Microterricola viridarii: one gene and its partner. The protein of the gene in region 1 binds, or shares a complex with, the protein of each later gene. Links are inferred from orthologs where the notes say so. Each region holds a gene or a part of one and is shown in the gene's direction. Other genes may lie near its edges.

Region 1 (8,413 bases):
TGCCCAGGAACTCCCGGTTGGCCTCGCGGAGCCGGTCGGTCGGGAAGATCAGCCCGGTGGCCGCGCTGACGCTCTCCAGCGCCGAGATGGCGGCGGCCGGGTACTCGGTGTCGGCCAGGTAGTGCGGGATCAGCAGGATGAAGCCGACCGTTGGCCTGCCCTGCTCGGCGAGCCGGTACTCCACCAGGTGCAGTGCGTTGGCGGGCACCTGCGTGTGCGGGCGCCAGACGGACATCGCCGAGGTGAGCTCCTCGCGGTTGCCGCTGACGGTGACGCCGATCGGGCGCGTGTGCGGGACGGGCATCGGGATGGAGTGCACCCAGGTCGTGCTGGCCACCCCGAAACGGTCGACCAGGTCGAGCAGCGCCTGGCTGAACTGCTCCCAGCGGAAGTCGGGCTCGAACCCGGCCAGCATGAGGAAGGGCTGCCCGAGCTCGTCGCGGGCCAGGTGCACCCGGAGGGCCGGCGGCTGGTAGTCGGTGAGGTGGTCCTCGTCGAAGTAGATGATGGGGCGCCGCGAGCGGTAGTCGAGCAACAGGTCGGCGTCGAACTCGGCGACGACCACGTGGTTCATGGTGCCGAGCAGGTACTCGGTGAACTGGCCGACCGCGCCGCCGGCATCGGCGAAACCGGTCAGGCCCGCAACGAGGTGCAGGCCCTCTGGCACACTGGCGGCATCCGGGGTCAATCGATACAGTTCACTCGCGTCGCGCATAGCAACATGCTATGCGTGCGGGGCGGCGCCGGAACCGCAGAACGGCCATGCCGTGAGCGAACACCCTATTCCCGCACGCCTAGCATTGGGGGTATGACTTTCTCCCCTGCCCTCGTCAGCACCGAATCAGCCCTCAGCTCCGACGCGGACGTGCTCCTGCTCGCGGCCGTCTCCGTCGACGGCGCCCCGGTGCTGCGCGCGTCGGACGAGTTCGCCGAGCTCGGCGGAGCGCTCGCCGCCCTCGGCTTCACCGGCGCTGCCGAGCAGCTGGTGCGCATCCCCGCCACCGTCGGCGCGGCCGGCAGCATCGCCGTCGTCGGCCTCGGCAAGACCGTCTCCGCCGACAGCCTCCGCGGCGCGACCGCTGCGGCCGTGCGCACGCTGACCGGCGTCGACACCGTCGCCATCGCCATCCCCACCGCGGATGCCGCACAGGCCGCGGCCGTGCTGGAGGGCGCCGGCATCGGCAGCTACTCCTTCACCGAGTTCCGCAGCAGCACGCTGGAGCGCACCAAGACCCCGGCCGCCCAGATCACCGTGCACCTGGACGCGGAGGCAGCCGAGCTCGACGTCGAGTCCCTGCTCGGCCGCGCCGACGTGCTCAGCGAGGCGTTCGCCCTGGTCAAGGACCTCGTCAACACTCCCCCGTCCGAGCTGTTCCCGGCCAGCTTCGCCGAGCGGGCAGAGGCCGCCGCAGAGGGCCTGCCGGTCGAGCTGGAGATCTGGGACGAGGCCGAACTGGCCGCCGACGGCTTCGGCGGCATCCTCGGCGTCGGCCAGGGCTCCTCCCGCCCGCCGCGCCTCGTCAAGGTCAGCTACTCCCCCGAGCCGGCCGACGGCGGCAGCTTCAAGCACCTGGCCCTGGTCGGCAAGGGCATCACCTTCGACACCGGCGGCATCTCGCTGAAGCCCGGCGCCTCCATGGTCGGCATGAAGTACGACATGACCGGCGCGGCCACCGTGCTCGCCATCGCGCTCGCCGCGGCCAAGCTGGCGCTGCCCGTGCGGGTGACGGCCTGGCTCTGCCTGGCCGAGAACATGCCGTCTGGCACGGCGACGCGCCCGAACGACGTGCTGCGCATCCGCGGCGGCCAGACCGTCGAGGTGCTGAACACGGATGCCGAGGGGCGCCTCGTCATGGCCGACGGCCTCGCCGCGGCATCCGAGGAACAGCCGGACGCCATCGTCGACGTCGCCACGTTGACCGGCGCGCAGATCGTGGCCCTCGGCAGCCGCTACTCGGCCGTGATGGGCGATGACGCCCTGCTGGCCCGGGTGCTCCAGGCCGCCAGCGCCGCCGACGAGAAGATCTGGCCGATGCCGCTGCCGGAGGAGCTCCGCGCCACCATCGACTCGGATGTCGCCGACATCGCCAACGCGAAGATCGGCAACCCGGCCGGCGGCATGCTGCTCGCCGGCGTGTTCCTGCAGGAGTTCGTCGGGATGCAGGCCGACGGGGAGACGAGGATCCCCTGGGCGCACCTGGACATCGCCGGCTCCTCGCACAATGAGGGTGCGGCGTACGGCGCGACCGGCGCGGGCCCGACCGGGGTGACCCTGCGCACTCTGCTCAATCTGGCCGAGGACTATGCCCGCCCGTAGTAGGCTCGTATGGGCAAGAAATGCTTGCCAAACACGCCTGCTCGCTGGCCACAAACCCGCGGAGCAGAACAGGCCGATCGACCTGATGCAAAGGGAGTAACTGAGTGTCCGAGCAGAATTTTGACATTGTCGTTCTCGGTGGAGGAAGCGGTGGCTATGCGGCCGCGCTCCGGGCTGTACAGCTCGGCTTCACCGTGGCCCTGATTGAGAAGGACAAGCTCGGCGGCACCTGCCTGCACCGCGGCTGCGTCCCGACCAAGGCCTTGCTGCACACCGCGGAGGTGGCCGACGTCGCCCGCGACGCAGCCAAGTACGGCGTCAACGCCACCCTCAACAGCATCGACATGACCACCGTCAACGCGCACCGCGACGGCATCGTGACGAGCAAGTGGAAGGGCCTGCAGGGTCTGATCAAGGCCCGCGGCATCACCGTCATCGAGGGCGAGGGACGTCTCGTCTCCCCCACCAGCGTGCAGGTCGGCGCCGACACCATCGTCGGCAAGAACGTCATCCTGGCGACCGGCTCGTACTCGCGCTCACTGCCGGGGCTCGAGCTCGGCGGCCGCGTCATCACGAGCGAGCAGGCCCTCACGCTCGACTACATCCCGAAGAAGGTCGCCGTGCTCGGCGGCGGCGTCATCGGCGTCGAGTTCGCCAGCGTCTGGAAGTCCTTCGGCGCCGACGTCACCATCATCGAGGCCCTCCCGCACCTGGTGCCCAACGAGGAAGAGTCGATCTCCAAGCAGCTCGAGCGCGCCTTCCGCAAGCGCGGCATCGAGTACTCGCTCGGCGTGCGCTTCCAGAGCGTCAGCCAGAACGAGTCGGGCGTCGTCGTCACCCTCGAGGACGGCAAGACCATCGAGGCCGAGCTGCTGCTCGTCGCCGTCGGCCGTGGCCCGGCAACCGCGGGCCTCGGCTTCGAAGAGGTCGGCATCACCATGGACCGCGGCTTCGTCATCGCCAACGAGCGCCTCGCCACGAACGTGCCCGGCGTCTACGCCATCGGCGACATCGTCCCCGGCCTGCAGCTCGCGCACCGCAGCTTCCAGCAGGGCATCTTCGTCGCCGAGGAGATCGCGGGCCTGAACCCGATCATCGTCGAGGACATCAACATCCCGAAAATCACCTACTGCGACCCCGAGGTCGCATCGGTGGGCTACAGCGAGGCCAAGGCCGCCGAGAAGTTCGGCGCCGACCAGATCTCCAGCTACGACTACAACCTGGGCGGCAACGCCAAGAGCTCGATCCTCGGCACCGCCGGCTCCGTCAAGGTCGTCCGGGTGAACGACGGCCCCGTCGTCGGTGTGCACATGATCGGTGCCCGCGTCGGCGAGCTCATCGGTGAGGCACAGCTCGCTGTCAACTGGGAGGCATACCCCGAGGACATCGCGCCGCTGATCCACGCGCACCCCACCCAGAACGAGGCCATGGGCGAGGCATTCCTCTACCTGGCCGGCAAGCCGCTGCACGCGCTGTAAGCGCCGCGCGCCCCGACTGCAATAAGCTCAGAATGAATAACGCTTTGAAGGAGACAATCGCATGAGCGAATCCGTCAGCCTCCCGGCACTCGGTGAGAGTGTCACAGAGGGTACGGTCACCCGTTGGTTGAAGAACGTGGGCGACCGCGTCGAGGTCGACGAGCCGCTGCTCGAAGTCTCGACCGACAAGGTCGACACTGAGATCCCGTCGCCGATCGCCGGCGTGATCGAGGCAATCCTGGTGCAGGAAGACGAGACCGTCGAGGTCGGCACCGCGCTGGTCACCATCGGTGACGGCTCCGGCGCCGATGCGGCCCCCGCCGAGGCCCCCGCCCCGGCCGCCGCACCCGAGCCCGTCGCTGCTCCGGCCGAGGCCCCGGCCCCGGTTGCCGCCCCGGCCCCCGCTGCCGCTCCGGCCCCCGCGGCCCCTGCTGCTCCGGCAGCTCCCGCCGCACCGGCCTACGCTCCGGCCCCGCCCGCAGCACCGGTCTACGCCCCGGCCCCGCCGGCTGCCGCCCCGGCACCCGCTGCCGCCCCCGCGGCAGCACCCGCCGCCGCCGCCCCGGCAGCGCCGAGCGGATCGCACGCCTCCACCAGCGGCTACGTCACCCCGATCGTGCGCAAGCTCGCCAACGAGCAGGGCGTCGACCTCAACACCCTCACCGGAACCGGTGTCGGCGGTCGCATCCGCAAGCAGGACGTGCTCTCCGCACAGGCTCCCGCTGCCGGCGCCGTCGCCGCGGCCCCCGTCGTCGAGGTCTCGCCGCTGCGCGGCACCGTTCAGCCGATGTCGCGCCTGCGCAAGGTCGTCGCCGAGCGCGCCGTCATCTCGATGAACTCCACCGCACAGCTGACCACGCTGGTCGAGGTCGACGTCACCCGCGTCGCCATGCTGCGCGACAAGGTCAAGGCCGAGTTCCTCGCCAAGACCGGCAACAAGCTCTCCTTCATGCCGTTCTTCGCACTGGCCGCCGCCGAGGCGCTCAAGGCGTACCCGGTGATCAACGCCACCGTCGACGGCGACTCGATCGTCTACCCGGACCACGAGAACCTGAGCATCGCCGTGGACACCGAGCGCGGTCTGCTCACCCCCGTGGTGCGCGACGCGAGCTCGCTGAACATTGCAGAGCTGGCAGCCCAGATCGCCGATCTGGCCGGCCGCACCCGCGAGAACAAGCTCAAGCCCGACGAGCTCGCCGGCGGCACCTTCACGCTGACCAACACCGGTTCGCGTGGCGCGCTGTTCGACACCCCGCTGGTGTTCCTGCCCCAGGTCGCCATCCTCGGCACCGGTGTCGTCGTCAAGAAGCCCGTCGTCGTCAGCGACAACGGCATTGACTCGATCTCGATCCGCTCGATGGTCTACCTCGCCCTCTCCTACGACCACCGCATCGTCGATGGCGCAGACGCGGCCCGCTTCCTCACCACGGTGAAGGCGCGCCTCGAGGGTGCGGCGTTCGAATCGCAGCTCGGCTACTAGTAGTCGAACAGCTCTCGTAGCAGCCAACCGGCCTCGCCCCTGATCATCAGGAGCGAGGCCGGTTTCGCGTTGTCCCCCGACTCTCCCCGGCTGCGTGTCGTCAGTGCGAGCAGGGCCGCGCCGCCGTTCTGCTCGACCAGGCTGAGCGAGGCGGGGTCCACGGCGTCGGGCAGCAGCACGGCCCCGTCGAGCTGTGCGCGGCGGATGAGCGCGGCATCCGCCCCGGCCAGCGGCCCGCCGGGATCCAGCACCCCGTCCAGGCAGAGCAGCGACGACTCCCGGAAGCAGCCCTCCCGTCGGGCGAGCAGCCGGGCGGCGGCCGCCACCGGCTCGACCTCGACCCCTGCCTCCACCTCGACCTGTGCCGCCGCGCCGGGCGGAGGAGGATCCGTGGCCGGCGCGGCAGGCGCGGGTGCGACCGCCGCGCTCCCGTCTCCCCCGGGTGGCAGCAGCGTGATGGCCAGCACGAACAGCGCGCCGGCCAGGGCCGCCGCGACGACGACGGGCCGCCGGTGGGCGTGCAGGCGGTCCCGCAGGGCACCGGCCAGCCTGTCCTGCCCGCCCAACCACGCCAGACCGTCCGGCAGCGCCCAGCCCCGCCAGCGCGCGGGCGGCGGCCGGTTCGGCTCGTCAGCACCCTCCGCGGCCGGCTCCAGGGGCTGCCCGGCCAGGCGCAGCGGCATGCCCGCGGGGTCGCGCGGATCGGCGGCCGAGCGACCGAGACGCACGGAGAGGGGCCTGGCGAGGCCGAACAGCCGGCGCTCGAGCTCGGCCGCGCACGGCAGGAACGGGTGGGCGGCGACGCGCTCGTCCAGCCAGTCCAGCAGTTCCTGCACCTCGTGCGGGGCGGCGCTGCCCGCATCGACGGCCCCGCAGACCAGTCGGGCGACGGCCGCCAGACCCGCATACTCGGCGCGCAGCACCCGGGTGCGCTCGGCGCCCGCCGCCAGTGGGCGGGCTTCCGCCCAGCCGGCCAGGTGCGCCCACCCCGCCGCGTCGAGACGGACGGCCCCGGCATCCACCGCCCCGTGGCTCCAGCCGTGCCGGTGCAAACGGTCCAGGGCGACGGCCAGCGGCGCCAGGATGGTGACCGCCTCCCCCGCGCGGATCTGCCCCCGGTCGGCGAGGAACTCGGCCAGGCTGGGGCCGTCATCGCGCTCCAGCACGAGGCAGATCCGCCCGTCCGGCAGCGTGAGCACATCGTGCAGGGTGGCCGCTATGCCCGGCGGCAGCCCGCAGAGCACCGCGATCTCCCGGTCCACCCGCTCGGCGTCCGCGCCCGCGTGGAAGACGCGCAGGGCGAGGGGGCCGGCGTCGGCATGGGCGAGGTAGACGGCGGCGCTCCGCCCGACCGCCAGCCGCCGGATCACCCGGTAGCCGGCGAGGTGCGCTGGCGCCGCGGCGTCCGCGCCCCCGCCCCCGCCGAATGCGGCGGGGGCGTCCGCGTCCGCCCGTCGTCCGTCGCTTCGCCGCGTCCATCTCACGGGCCCATCCTGCGCCGAGAACCGGGCCGCGCCGGGGACCGGCCAGGGCCTGTGCAGAACTTCCGCGACCCGCCCCGCTGTGCACAACAGCCCACCCGACCGACGCGGTCACGGGGGCGCCGCCGACTCGGTATTCTAGAGAGCATGGCACGTAGCTCGGAGAAGTCTTCCACCCCCAAGCAACCCGGTCGCTTCAAGCAAATGTGGCAGGTCTTCCAAATGACCCGCCGCTACGACTCGAGCGCGCAGTGGCTCATGCTGCTCGGCTTCCTCGCCCCGATCATCGTCGGCGTGGTGCTCGGCATCGTGCTCGGCAACGGCAACGGTTTCACGATCGCCCTCTGGGTGGTCGCCGGCGTGCTCGCCGGCGTGCTGATAGCCCTGATCATCCTCGGCCGTCTCGCCGAGAAGGCCGCCTACTCGCAGATCGAGGGCCAGCCGGGGGCCGTCGGAGCCGTGTTGCGCAGCTCGCTGCGCCGTGGCTGGATCGGCAGCGAGATGCCGGTCGCCGTCAACGGCAAGACCCAGGATGCCGTCTACCGCGCCGTCGGCCGCGGCGGCATCGTGCTGATCGCGGAGGGCGCGTCCTCCCGCACCGCCCGCATGCTCGAGGACGAGAAGCGCAAGATCGGCCGCATCCTGCCGAACGTCCCGGTCGAGTTCGTGACCGTCGGCCGCGGTGAGGGCGAAGTGCCGCTGCACAAGATCCCGCGCAGCCTCTCCCGCATCAAGAACACGCTGAGCAAGGCCGAGGTGCTCGCCATCAACAACCGCCTGAGCTCGCTCGGCACCCAGCTGCCGATCCCCAAGGGCATCGACCCGTTCAAGGTGCGCCCGCAGCGCGGTCGCTAGCCAGCAACGACACGAGACGGATTCCGCAGCGCTGCGGCATCCGTCTCGTGCGTTAACGCCGCAACCCGCGCGCTCGGGCCAGAATGGAACCGATCGGCGACGAGCGGACATTCCAGGGTATGAGCACAAGCGACGAAGACGACTGGGCGCTGGCGTGTGCCGGCGACTCGGCCGCTTTCGGCGCCCTCTTCGACCGGCACCACGCCCGCGTGCTGCGGCACTGCCTGCGCCTCGTTCCGCTGGCGCACGAGGCGGAGGATGTCGCGGCCATGGTCTTCTTGGAGTGCTGGCGGAAGCGCCGCCAGGTGCGCTTCGTCGATGGCTCGCTGCTGCCCTGGCTGCTGGTGACGGCGACGAATGTCGCGCGCAACGCGAGCAGGAGTGCCCGTCGCTATCACGCACTGCTGGCGCGGTTGCCGGCGCCGGAGGAGTCGCATCGCCCCGACGATGCAGTTGACGAGGACGTCCGCGCTGCGTTTCTCGCTCTGTCGGGCACGGACCGCGAGATTCTGACTCTTCGCGTTCTGGAGGGATTCAGCGAGGCCGAGGCCGCTCGCGCGTTGGGCATCGCCCTCGGAACGGCCAAGTCGAGGCTGGCCCGCGCGAAAGCTCGACTCGCGGCCGGGCTCGGAGAGGCTGAGGTGCCCGCCGGCTTCGCGACACCCGCAGCCGCACCGCTGACGGAGGCACAACGATGAAAACCAATCCGGCACCCGATCGCACCTCCGCGCTCCGCAGCGCCCTCCTCGACGAGCACGCCGCCCGGTACCGGCGCTCGAAGGCCCGGCGGCGGCTGGGCGCC
Region 2 (8,193 bases), 930 kb from region 1 along the record:
ACCAGCGGGATGCCGAGGCCGAGGCTGCTGACGGCGGCGAGCGCGCGCAGCATGCTCTCCTGGTGCCCGTGCGCCGTGTCGAGCACGAGCACGTCGACGCCGGCCGCGGCCAGCGCCTGCGCCTTGGCGGCGACGTCGCCGTTCACGCCGATGGCCGCGGCGACGACGAGGCGCCCGTCCGCGTCGACGGCGGGCTGGTAGAGGGTGGAGCGCAGCGCGCTGGTGCGGCTGAGCGTGCCGACCACGGCCCCGTGGTGCATGACGGGCGCGAACTCCAGCCCCGCGGCGGTCATCACGTCGAAGGCGCGGCGCGCCGTGTCGACGTCGTCGGCGTCCAGCGCGGTGAGCTCGCCGTGCAGCAGGTCGCCGAGCCGGGCGTCCGGCGGGGCGGTCGCGAGCCGGGCCGCCTGGATGCAGCCGCGGTAGGCGCCGCCCTCCTCGTGCAGCACGATGCCGTGCCCGGCGACGGCCGGCACCTGCGCCAGCGCGTCGGCGACGGTGGCGTCCGGCGAGAAGGAGAAGGGGGTGTCGAAGCGCACCGACTGCGACTTCACCCAGCGGATGGAGGCATCCAGCTGCTGCAGGGGCGTGTCCTGCGGCAGCACGCCGAGGCCCCCGCGACGCGCCAGCGACGCGGCCAGCCGCGGCCCGGTCACCGAGTTCATGTTCGAGGCGACGATCGGGATGGTGGCGCCGGTGCCGTCGTTCGGCGCGAGGGAGACGTCGAGGCGGCTGCCGATGCCGGAGCGACTGGGCACCAGGAACACATCGGAGTAGGTGAGATCGTGGCTCGGCGTTGTGCTGTAGAACTCCATGTGGCCCACGCTAGCCCCGAACCGGGCCGACGCGCGAGGCACACAGACAACGATGGCCGGAAAAGGGGATTAGGCTTGGAAGTCGCGGCATGTGCTCACGCGAGCCCATCCGCATCCCTGTTCCAAATCAACGAAGAGAGTGGGCGATCGGCTGTGTCGAGCCAGTTGACCGGGTCGGGTTCCGACGAAACAACGTCGGAAGAATTTGGAGCCAATGAATGGCTCGTCGACGAAATGTACGAGAGATTCCTCGTTGACAAGAATTCTGTCGACCAGTCGTGGTGGCCGATTCTGGAGAATTACACCCCGAGCAGCCCGGATGCCGAAGCGGCCCCCGGCGCGATCACGCACCCGATCACCGCGCCGATCCCCGTGATCGGCACCCAGCCTGCGGCCAAGACCACCTCGGTCGCGCCCAAGCCGGAGCCGGTTCCCGCGGACGCGCCGGTCACCAACTCGCAGCCGGTGGTCCCCGCCGAGCAGGCGGAGACCGCGCCGGACGAGGTCACCCCGCTGCGCGGCATGGCCAAGACGCTCGCCGTCAACATGGACGCCAGCCTGAGCATGCCCACCGCCACCAGCGTGCGCACCATCCCGGCGAAGCTGATGATCGACAACCGCATCGTCATCAACAACCACCTCAAGCGCGCCCGCGGCGGCAAGATCTCCTTCACCCACCTCATCGGCTGGGCTCTGATCCAGGCGCTCAAGGTGTTCCCCAGCCAGAACGTCTACTACACCGAGGTCGACGGCAAGCCCTCCGTCGTCAAGCCCGCCCACGTGGGCCTCGGCATCGCCATCGACATCCCCAAGCCCGACGGATCGCGCGCCCTGCTGGTGCCCGCCATCAAGCGCGCAGACACGATGACCTTCAGCGAGTACCTCGCGGCCTACGAGGACCTGGTCCGTCGCGCCCGCGGCAACAAGCTGACCGCCGACGACTTCAGCGGCGCCTCCATCTCGCTCACCAACCCGGGCGGCATCGGCACCGTGCACTCCGTGCCCCGCCTGATGAAGGGCGCCGGCTGCATCATCGGCGCCGGAGCGCTCGAGTACCCGGCCGAGTTCCAGGGCTCCAGCGAGAAGACGCTGGCCGGCCTGGCCATCGGCAAGACCATCACGCTCACCAGCACCTACGACCACCGCGTCATCCAGGGTGCCGGCTCCGGCGAGTTCCTGAAGATCGTGCACGAGCTGCTCACCGGCCAGCGCACCTTCTACTCCGACATCTTCTCGGCGCTGCGCATCCCGTACGCCCCGATCGAGTGGGCGCCCGACATCAGCGTCGACCTCGCCAGCGCCGTCGACAAGACGGCCCGCGTGCAGGAGCTCATCAACTCCTTCCGCGTGCGCGGCCACCTCATGGCCGACATCGACCCGCTCGAGTACGTGCAGCGCTCGCACCCCGACCTCGACATCGCCTCCCACGGCCTCACCTTCTGGGACCTGGACCGCGAGTTCGTCACCGGCGGCTTCGGCGAGCGGCGCTCCGCGCCGCTGCGCGACATCCTCGGCGTGCTGCGCGACTCCTACTGCCGCACCACCGGCATCGAGTACATGCACATCCAGGACCCGGTCCAGCGCCGCTGGGTGCAGTCCAAGGTGGAGCGCAAGTACGAGAAGCCCACCCACGACGAGCAGATGCGCATCCTCGGCAAGCTCAACGAGGCCGAGGCCTTCGAGACCTTCCTGCAGACCAAGTACGTCGGCCAGAAGCGCTTCAGCCTCGAGGGCGGCGAGTCCACCATCGCCCTGCTGGACGCCATCCTCGCCGGCGCGGCGGAGACCGGCCTCGACGAGGCCGCGATCGGCATGGCCCACCGCGGCCGCCTCAACGTGCTCACCAACATCGCCGGCAAGACCTACGGCCAGGTGTTCCAGGAGTTCGAGGGCACCGCGAACAACAAGAACGTGCAGGGCTCCGGCGACGTCAAGTACCACCTCGGCACCGAGGGCGTCTTCCGCAGCAGCACCGGCGCGCAGATCCCTGTCTACCTCGCCGCGAACCCCTCGCACCTCGAGGCCGTCGACGGCGTGCTCGAGGGCATCGTCCGCGCCAAGCAGGACCGCAAGCCGATCGGCACCTTCTCCACGCTGCCGATCCTGATCCACGGCGACGCGGCCATGGCCGGCCAGGGCGTCGTGCTCGAGACGCTGCAGATGTCGCAGCTGCGTGCCTACCGCACCGGCGGCACCATCCACGTCGTCGTGAACAACCAGGTCGGCTTCACCACTCCCCCCGGTGAGGCGCGCAGCTCGGTCTACTCGACGGATGTCGCCAAGACCATCCAGGCCCCGATCTTCCACGTGAACGGCGACGACCCAGAGGCCGTCGTCCGGGTGGCGGAGCTCGCCTTCGCGTACCGCCAGGAGTTCAAGCGCGACGTCGTCATCGACCTCATCTGCTACCGCCGCCGCGGGCACAACGAGGGCGACGACCCCTCGATGACCCAGCCGCTGATGTACAACCTGATCGAGGCCAAGCGCTCGGTGCGCAAGCTCTACACCGAGGCCCTCGTCGGCCGCGGCGACATCACCGAGGAGGAGTACGAGGCGTCGCACCGCGACTTCCAGGACCGCCTCGAGCGCGCCTTCATGGAGACGCACGCGGCGCAGACCGGCTCGATGACCGTCGTCAACCCGCTGGGCAACGGCGAGGCCGAGAACGACGACGCGATCGGCGTGCCGGAGACCACCGGCGTCAGCGAGGCCGTCGTGCAGCTGATCGGCGATGCGTTCAACAACAAGCCGGCCGGCTTCACCGTGCACAACAAGCTGCAGCAGCTGCTGCAGAAGCGCCTCGACATGAGCCGCAACGGCAACATCGACTGGGCGTTCGGCGAGCTGCTCGCGCTCGGCTCGCTGCTGCTGGAGGGCACCCCGGTGCGCTTCGCCGGCCAGGATGCCCGCCGCGGCACCTTCGTGCAGCGCCACGCCGTGCTGCACGACCGCGTGAACGGCCAGGAATGGCTGCCGCTGGCGAACCTGAGCGACAGCCAGGCCCGCTTCTGGATCTACGACACGCTGCTCAGCGAGTACGCCGCGATGGGCTTCGAGTACGGCTACTCGGTGGAGCGCGCGGACGCCCTCGTGCTCTGGGAGGCCCAGTTCGGCGACTTCGCCAACGGCGCCCAGACCATCATCGACGAGTTCATCGCCTCGGCCGAGCAGAAGTGGGGCCAGCGCTCGAGCGTCGTGCTGCTGCTGCCGCACGGCTATGAGGGTCAGGGCCCCGACCACTCCTCCGCCCGCATCGAGCGCTTCCTGCAGCTGTGCGCGGAGAACAACATGACGGTGGCCCGCCCGTCGACGCCCGCGTCGTACTTCCACCTGCTGCGCCGCCAGGCGTACCAGCGCCCGCGCCGCCCGCTCGTCGTCTTCACGCCGAAGGCGATGCTGCGCCTCCGCGGGGCGTCCAGCGACGTCGCCGACTTCACCAGCGGCGCCTTCGAGCCGGTGATCGACGATGTGCGGATCACCGACAAGGCCGCCGTCAAGCGCGTGCTGTTCATGGCCGGGAAGGTCTTCTACGACCTGCGCAGCGAGCTGGAGAAGAACCCGAACCCCGAGATCGCCCTGGTGCGCCTCGAGCAGTTCTACCCGCTGCCCGCCGTCGAGCTGAAGGCGGTCGTCGACCAGTACCCGAACGCCGAGCTGTACTGGGTGCAGGACGAGCCGGAGAATCAGGGTGCCTGGCCTTTCTTCTGCCTCGAGACGGCGAAGCTGGGCCACCGCCCGGTCGGCGTCGTGTCGCGCCCGGCATCCGCCTCGCCGGCCGCCGGATCGGCCAAGCGCCACGCCGCAGAGCAGTCCGAGCTGCTGCGCACCGCGCTGACGCTCGACTAAGCGCAGACGCCGGAAGGCCCGCCCCGACCACCCGGTCGCGGCGGGCCTTCTGCGTTCCCGACCGGCGAGCCTAGGCTGGGCGTATGAGCGAGCAGAGCAACGCGAGACGGGCCGGCGCCGCCGTCGGGCGGGCGGCCAGCAGCGCCGCCCGCGGCACCCGTTCGGCGATCCGCAAGAACCCGACGGCCGACAAGGTGTACCGCGCGGGAGTCGGCGTGGTGGGCGGCAGCACGCTCGCCCTCGGCGTCGTGCTGATGCCACTGCCCGGCCCCGGCACCCTGATCGTGCTGGGCGGCCTCGGCATCCTCGCCACCGAGTTCGATGGCGCACGGAGGGTCAGCGGCACGGCCAACGCGGCCGCGCAGAGGGTCGCACGCAAGGCCAGCGAGGCGGCGAGGGTGGCCAGGGCGCGCCGGGACGCCGCCCGGGCGGAGAAGCCCACTCCCGCGCCGCCGGCCGCGCCCACGCCCCGGTAGCGACCCACCGACAACGAGCGGGGGCTCCCGCACAGTGCGCCCGCTGCGCACTGTGCGGGAGCCCCCGCTCGACTCGGCCCTTCCTGCCGCTACCGGGCGTCGACGGAGCGGGGCTCCTCCGGCATCCGGGACAGCTTCGACGGCCACCAGATGGCGCGGCCGATGTCGTAGCTGAGCGCCGGGATCAGCAGCGAGCGCACCAGGAAGGTGTCCAGCAGCACGCCGAAGGCGACGATGAACGCGAGCTGGGCCAGGAACAGGATGGGCAGCACGCCGAGCGCGGCGAACGTGGCCGCCAGCACCAGGCCGGCCGAGGTGATGACCCCGCCGGTCACGACGAGCCCGCGCAGCACGCCCTCCCGGCTGCCGTGCACCAGCGCCTCCTCGCGCACCCTCGTCATCAAGAAGATGTTGTAGTCCACGCCGAGCGCGACCAGGAACACGAAGCCGAACAACGGGACGACGGGGTCGGCGCCCGCGAAGTCGAACACGTTGTTGAAGACGATCGCCGAGACCCCGAGCGCGGAGGCGAACGACAGCACCACGCTGGCGATCAGCAGCAGCGGCGCGACGATCGCCCGCAGCAGCAGCATCAGGATCAGCATGATGACGATGAGCACGAGCGGGATGATCAGGTTGCGGTCGTGGATCGCGGCCGTGTTGGTGTCCAGCGCGACGGCGGTGGTGCCGCCGACCAACACCGGGTCCTCGGCCGTTCCGACGCCGGCGAGCTCGGCGCGCAGCTCGGTGACGAGTGCTTCCGCCTCGAGCGAGTCGCCCGGGTAGTCGAGGGTCGCCTGCAGCAGCACCCGCCCGTCGATCACGGTGGGCGCCGTCGGGGCGGCGCCGGGCGCGCCGATGGCCTGGATGCCGTCGGAGGTCACCGGCAGGCTGCCGCTCGGCGAGTCGGCGGAGAGCACGGTGACGGAGGCCACCCCGTCGGTGGTCAGGGCCACGTCGGCGGCGTCCTGCAGCGCGCCCTCCGGCGCGACGATCACGGCCGGGGTCCCAGAGCCGCCGGGGAAGTGCTCGCTGATCAGCGCCTGGCCGTCGCGGGACTGCGACTCCCCCAGCACGAACTCGCTGGAGGGCACCCCGTCGGCCTTGAGGCCGAGCATGCCGAGCGCCATCACGCCGAGGAGCAGTGTGGAGGTGATCCAGATGGTGCGCGGGCGGCGGCGGATGAAGCGGGCCACTGCGGGCCATGCGCCCTTCTCGGTGAGGCTCTTCTCGCTCGGGCCGACCTCGCCGAGCTTCGGCCGGCGCGGCCAGAAGGCGGTGCGCCCGGCCCAGAGCATCAGCGCCGGCAACAGGGTCAGCGAGGCGAGGAGGGCGAAGACGATTCCGATCGCGGCGACCGGGCCGAGGATCTTGTTGGAGTTGAGGTCGCTGAACAAGAGCAGCAGCAGCGCGGCGATCACCGTTCCGCCGGCGGCCAGGATCGGCTCCCAGGAGCCGCGCAGGGCGGCCCAGGTGGCGGCCCATTTGCTCTCGTGCACGTGCAGCGCCTCGCGGTAGCGGGCGATGTAGAGCAGCGAGTAGTCGGTGGCGGCGCCGATCACGAGGATGAAGAGGATGCCCTGGGTCTGGCCGTTGATGAGCAGGATGTCAGCCGCGGCCAGCTGCACGACGACGAAGACGGCCGCGCAGAGCGCGGCCATGCTGGAGCCGAGCATGATCAGCGGCAGCAGCGGGGAGCGGTAGACGATGACGAGGATCAAGAAGACGGCCGAGAGGGCGACGGCCAGCAGCAGCCCGTCGATGCCGGCGAAGGCGCCGGAGAGGTCGGCGGTGAACCCGGCCGGGCCGGCGAGGATGCTGGTGAGACCCGGGGTGTCGAGCTCGGCCAGTTCGGCGCGCAACTCCACGACGGTGTCCTTGACCTCGCCGGTGGCGTCGATCTGCACGAACACCTCCGCGGCCTCGCCGTCCTCGGAGGGGATGGCCGGGGAGACGCCGTCGGCCAGCACGCCCGGTGTGCCCTGGAACGCGCTGGCCGCGTCCGCGATGGCGGCGCGGTCGGCATCGGTCAGGCCGCCGTCGCGCTGGAAGATGACGATCGCCGGGATCGCGTCGGTTCCGCGGAACTCGGACTGGATCTGCTGCACCTGGGTGGCCTCGGAGCTGGCCGGCAGGAACTGGACCGCGTCGTTGGTGGCGACGTCGCCGATCTTGCCGAAGGAGGCCCCGCCGATGCCGAACAGGGCGAACCAGACGAGGATCAGGACGGCGGGGATGGTGGCGCGCAGCCAGCGTGGAACGCGCGTCGACGGGCGGGGCGGCGCGGTGGCCGGATCGAGTGCAGTTTTGTTCACGCAGCCAAGGCTATCGATTTACCTAGCCAGGCGAAACAATCAAAAGTTTGACGCTGCCGGGTGCGCCCTCGCTGCCGTCGCCGCTCAGGCGTGCTGCTGGGAGAGGCGCAGGCGCGAGAGCACCATGTCGCGCAGGTCTTCCGGCGCGGTCTCCTTGCAGGCGCGCTGGACCGTCTCGGTCAGCACCACGCCGATCAGGTGCTCCGTCGTGCACTCCGCGCAGTTCGCGAGGTGCTCGCGGATGTCCGCCGCGTCCGAGCTGCACAGTTCGTTGTGCAGATACTCCTCGAGTTCTGCCTTGGCTTTCTCACATCCGCAATCGCTCATTTTTTGCTCCTAGGTGCGCGCGCACCGGTGTCCGGGTTGAGGCCGATGCCCTGCTCTTGGGCGTATCCGGCCAGCATTTCTCTCAGCATCCGGCGGCCGCGGTGCAGGCGGCTCATCACGGTGCCGATGGGGGTCTTCATCATGTCGGCGATCTCCTGGTAGGAGAAGCCCTCGACATCGGCGAAGTAGACGGCCAGCCGGAAGTCCTCCGGCAGCGACTGCAGCGCGTCCTTGACTGTGCTGTCGGGCAGGTGGTCGATCGCCTCAGCCTCCGCCGAGCGGGTCGAGCTGGCGGTGCGCGACTCCGCGCCGCCGAGCTGCCAGTCCTCGAGCTCGTCGATGGTGCCCTGGTACGGCTCGCGCTGCTTCTTGCGGTACGTGTTGATGAACGTGTTGGTGAGGATCCGGTAGAGC

The links.
Region 2: sucB (region 1) and BLT62_RS06165 share a complex: the UniProt entries of both Escherichia coli proteins name them as parts of the 2-oxoglutarate dehydrogenase (OGDH) complex. The link is inferred for Microterricola viridarii from one-to-one orthologs.

Annotation. Positions count from the first base shown.
Region 1 is NZ_LT629742.1:2,281,545-2,289,957, forward strand. What follows is about bases 3,147-6,065. They hold sucB (2-oxoglutarate dehydrogenase, E2 component, dihydrolipoamide succinyltransferase), read left to right. Parts: upstream 3,147-3,856; coding sequence 3,857-5,275; downstream 5,276-6,065. Other genes in these bases: lpdA (dihydrolipoyl dehydrogenase), read left to right, coding at 3,147-3,795; BLT62_RS10510 (protein kinase family protein), read right to left, coding at 5,272-6,065. Outside these bases: BLT62_RS10490 (proteasome assembly chaperone family protein), read right to left, coding at 1-715; BLT62_RS10495 (leucyl aminopeptidase), read left to right, coding at 809-2,317; more of lpdA, read left to right, coding at 2,422-3,146; more of BLT62_RS10510, read right to left, coding at 6,066-6,759; BLT62_RS10515 (DUF4191 domain-containing protein), read left to right, coding at 6,904-7,611; BLT62_RS10520 (RNA polymerase sigma factor), read left to right, coding at 7,695-8,309; BLT62_RS10525 (hypothetical protein), read left to right, coding at 8,306-8,413. UniProt on the Escherichia coli protein: E2 component of the 2-oxoglutarate dehydrogenase (OGDH) complex which catalyzes the second step in the conversion of 2-oxoglutarate to succinyl-CoA and CO(2).
Region 2 is NZ_LT629742.1:1,353,237-1,361,429, reverse strand. What follows is about bases 588-4,861. They hold BLT62_RS06165 (multifunctional oxoglutarate decarboxylase/oxoglutarate dehydrogenase thiamine pyrophosphate-binding subunit/dihydrolipoyllysine-residue succinyltransferase subunit), read left to right. Parts: upstream 588-968; coding sequence 969-4,661; downstream 4,662-4,861. Other genes in these bases: BLT62_RS06160 (PGPGW domain-containing protein), read left to right, coding at 4,745-4,861; guaB1 (GMP reductase), read right to left, coding at 588-815. In the rest of the region: more of guaB1, read right to left, coding at 1-587; more of BLT62_RS06160, read left to right, coding at 4,862-5,137; BLT62_RS06155 (MMPL family transporter), read right to left, coding at 5,227-7,452; BLT62_RS06150 (zf-HC2 domain-containing protein), read right to left, coding at 7,537-7,779; BLT62_RS06145 (sigma-70 family RNA polymerase sigma factor), read right to left, coding at 7,776-8,193. UniProt on the Escherichia coli protein: E1 component of the 2-oxoglutarate dehydrogenase (OGDH) complex which catalyzes the decarboxylation of 2-oxoglutarate, the first step in the conversion of 2-oxoglutarate to succinyl-CoA and CO(2).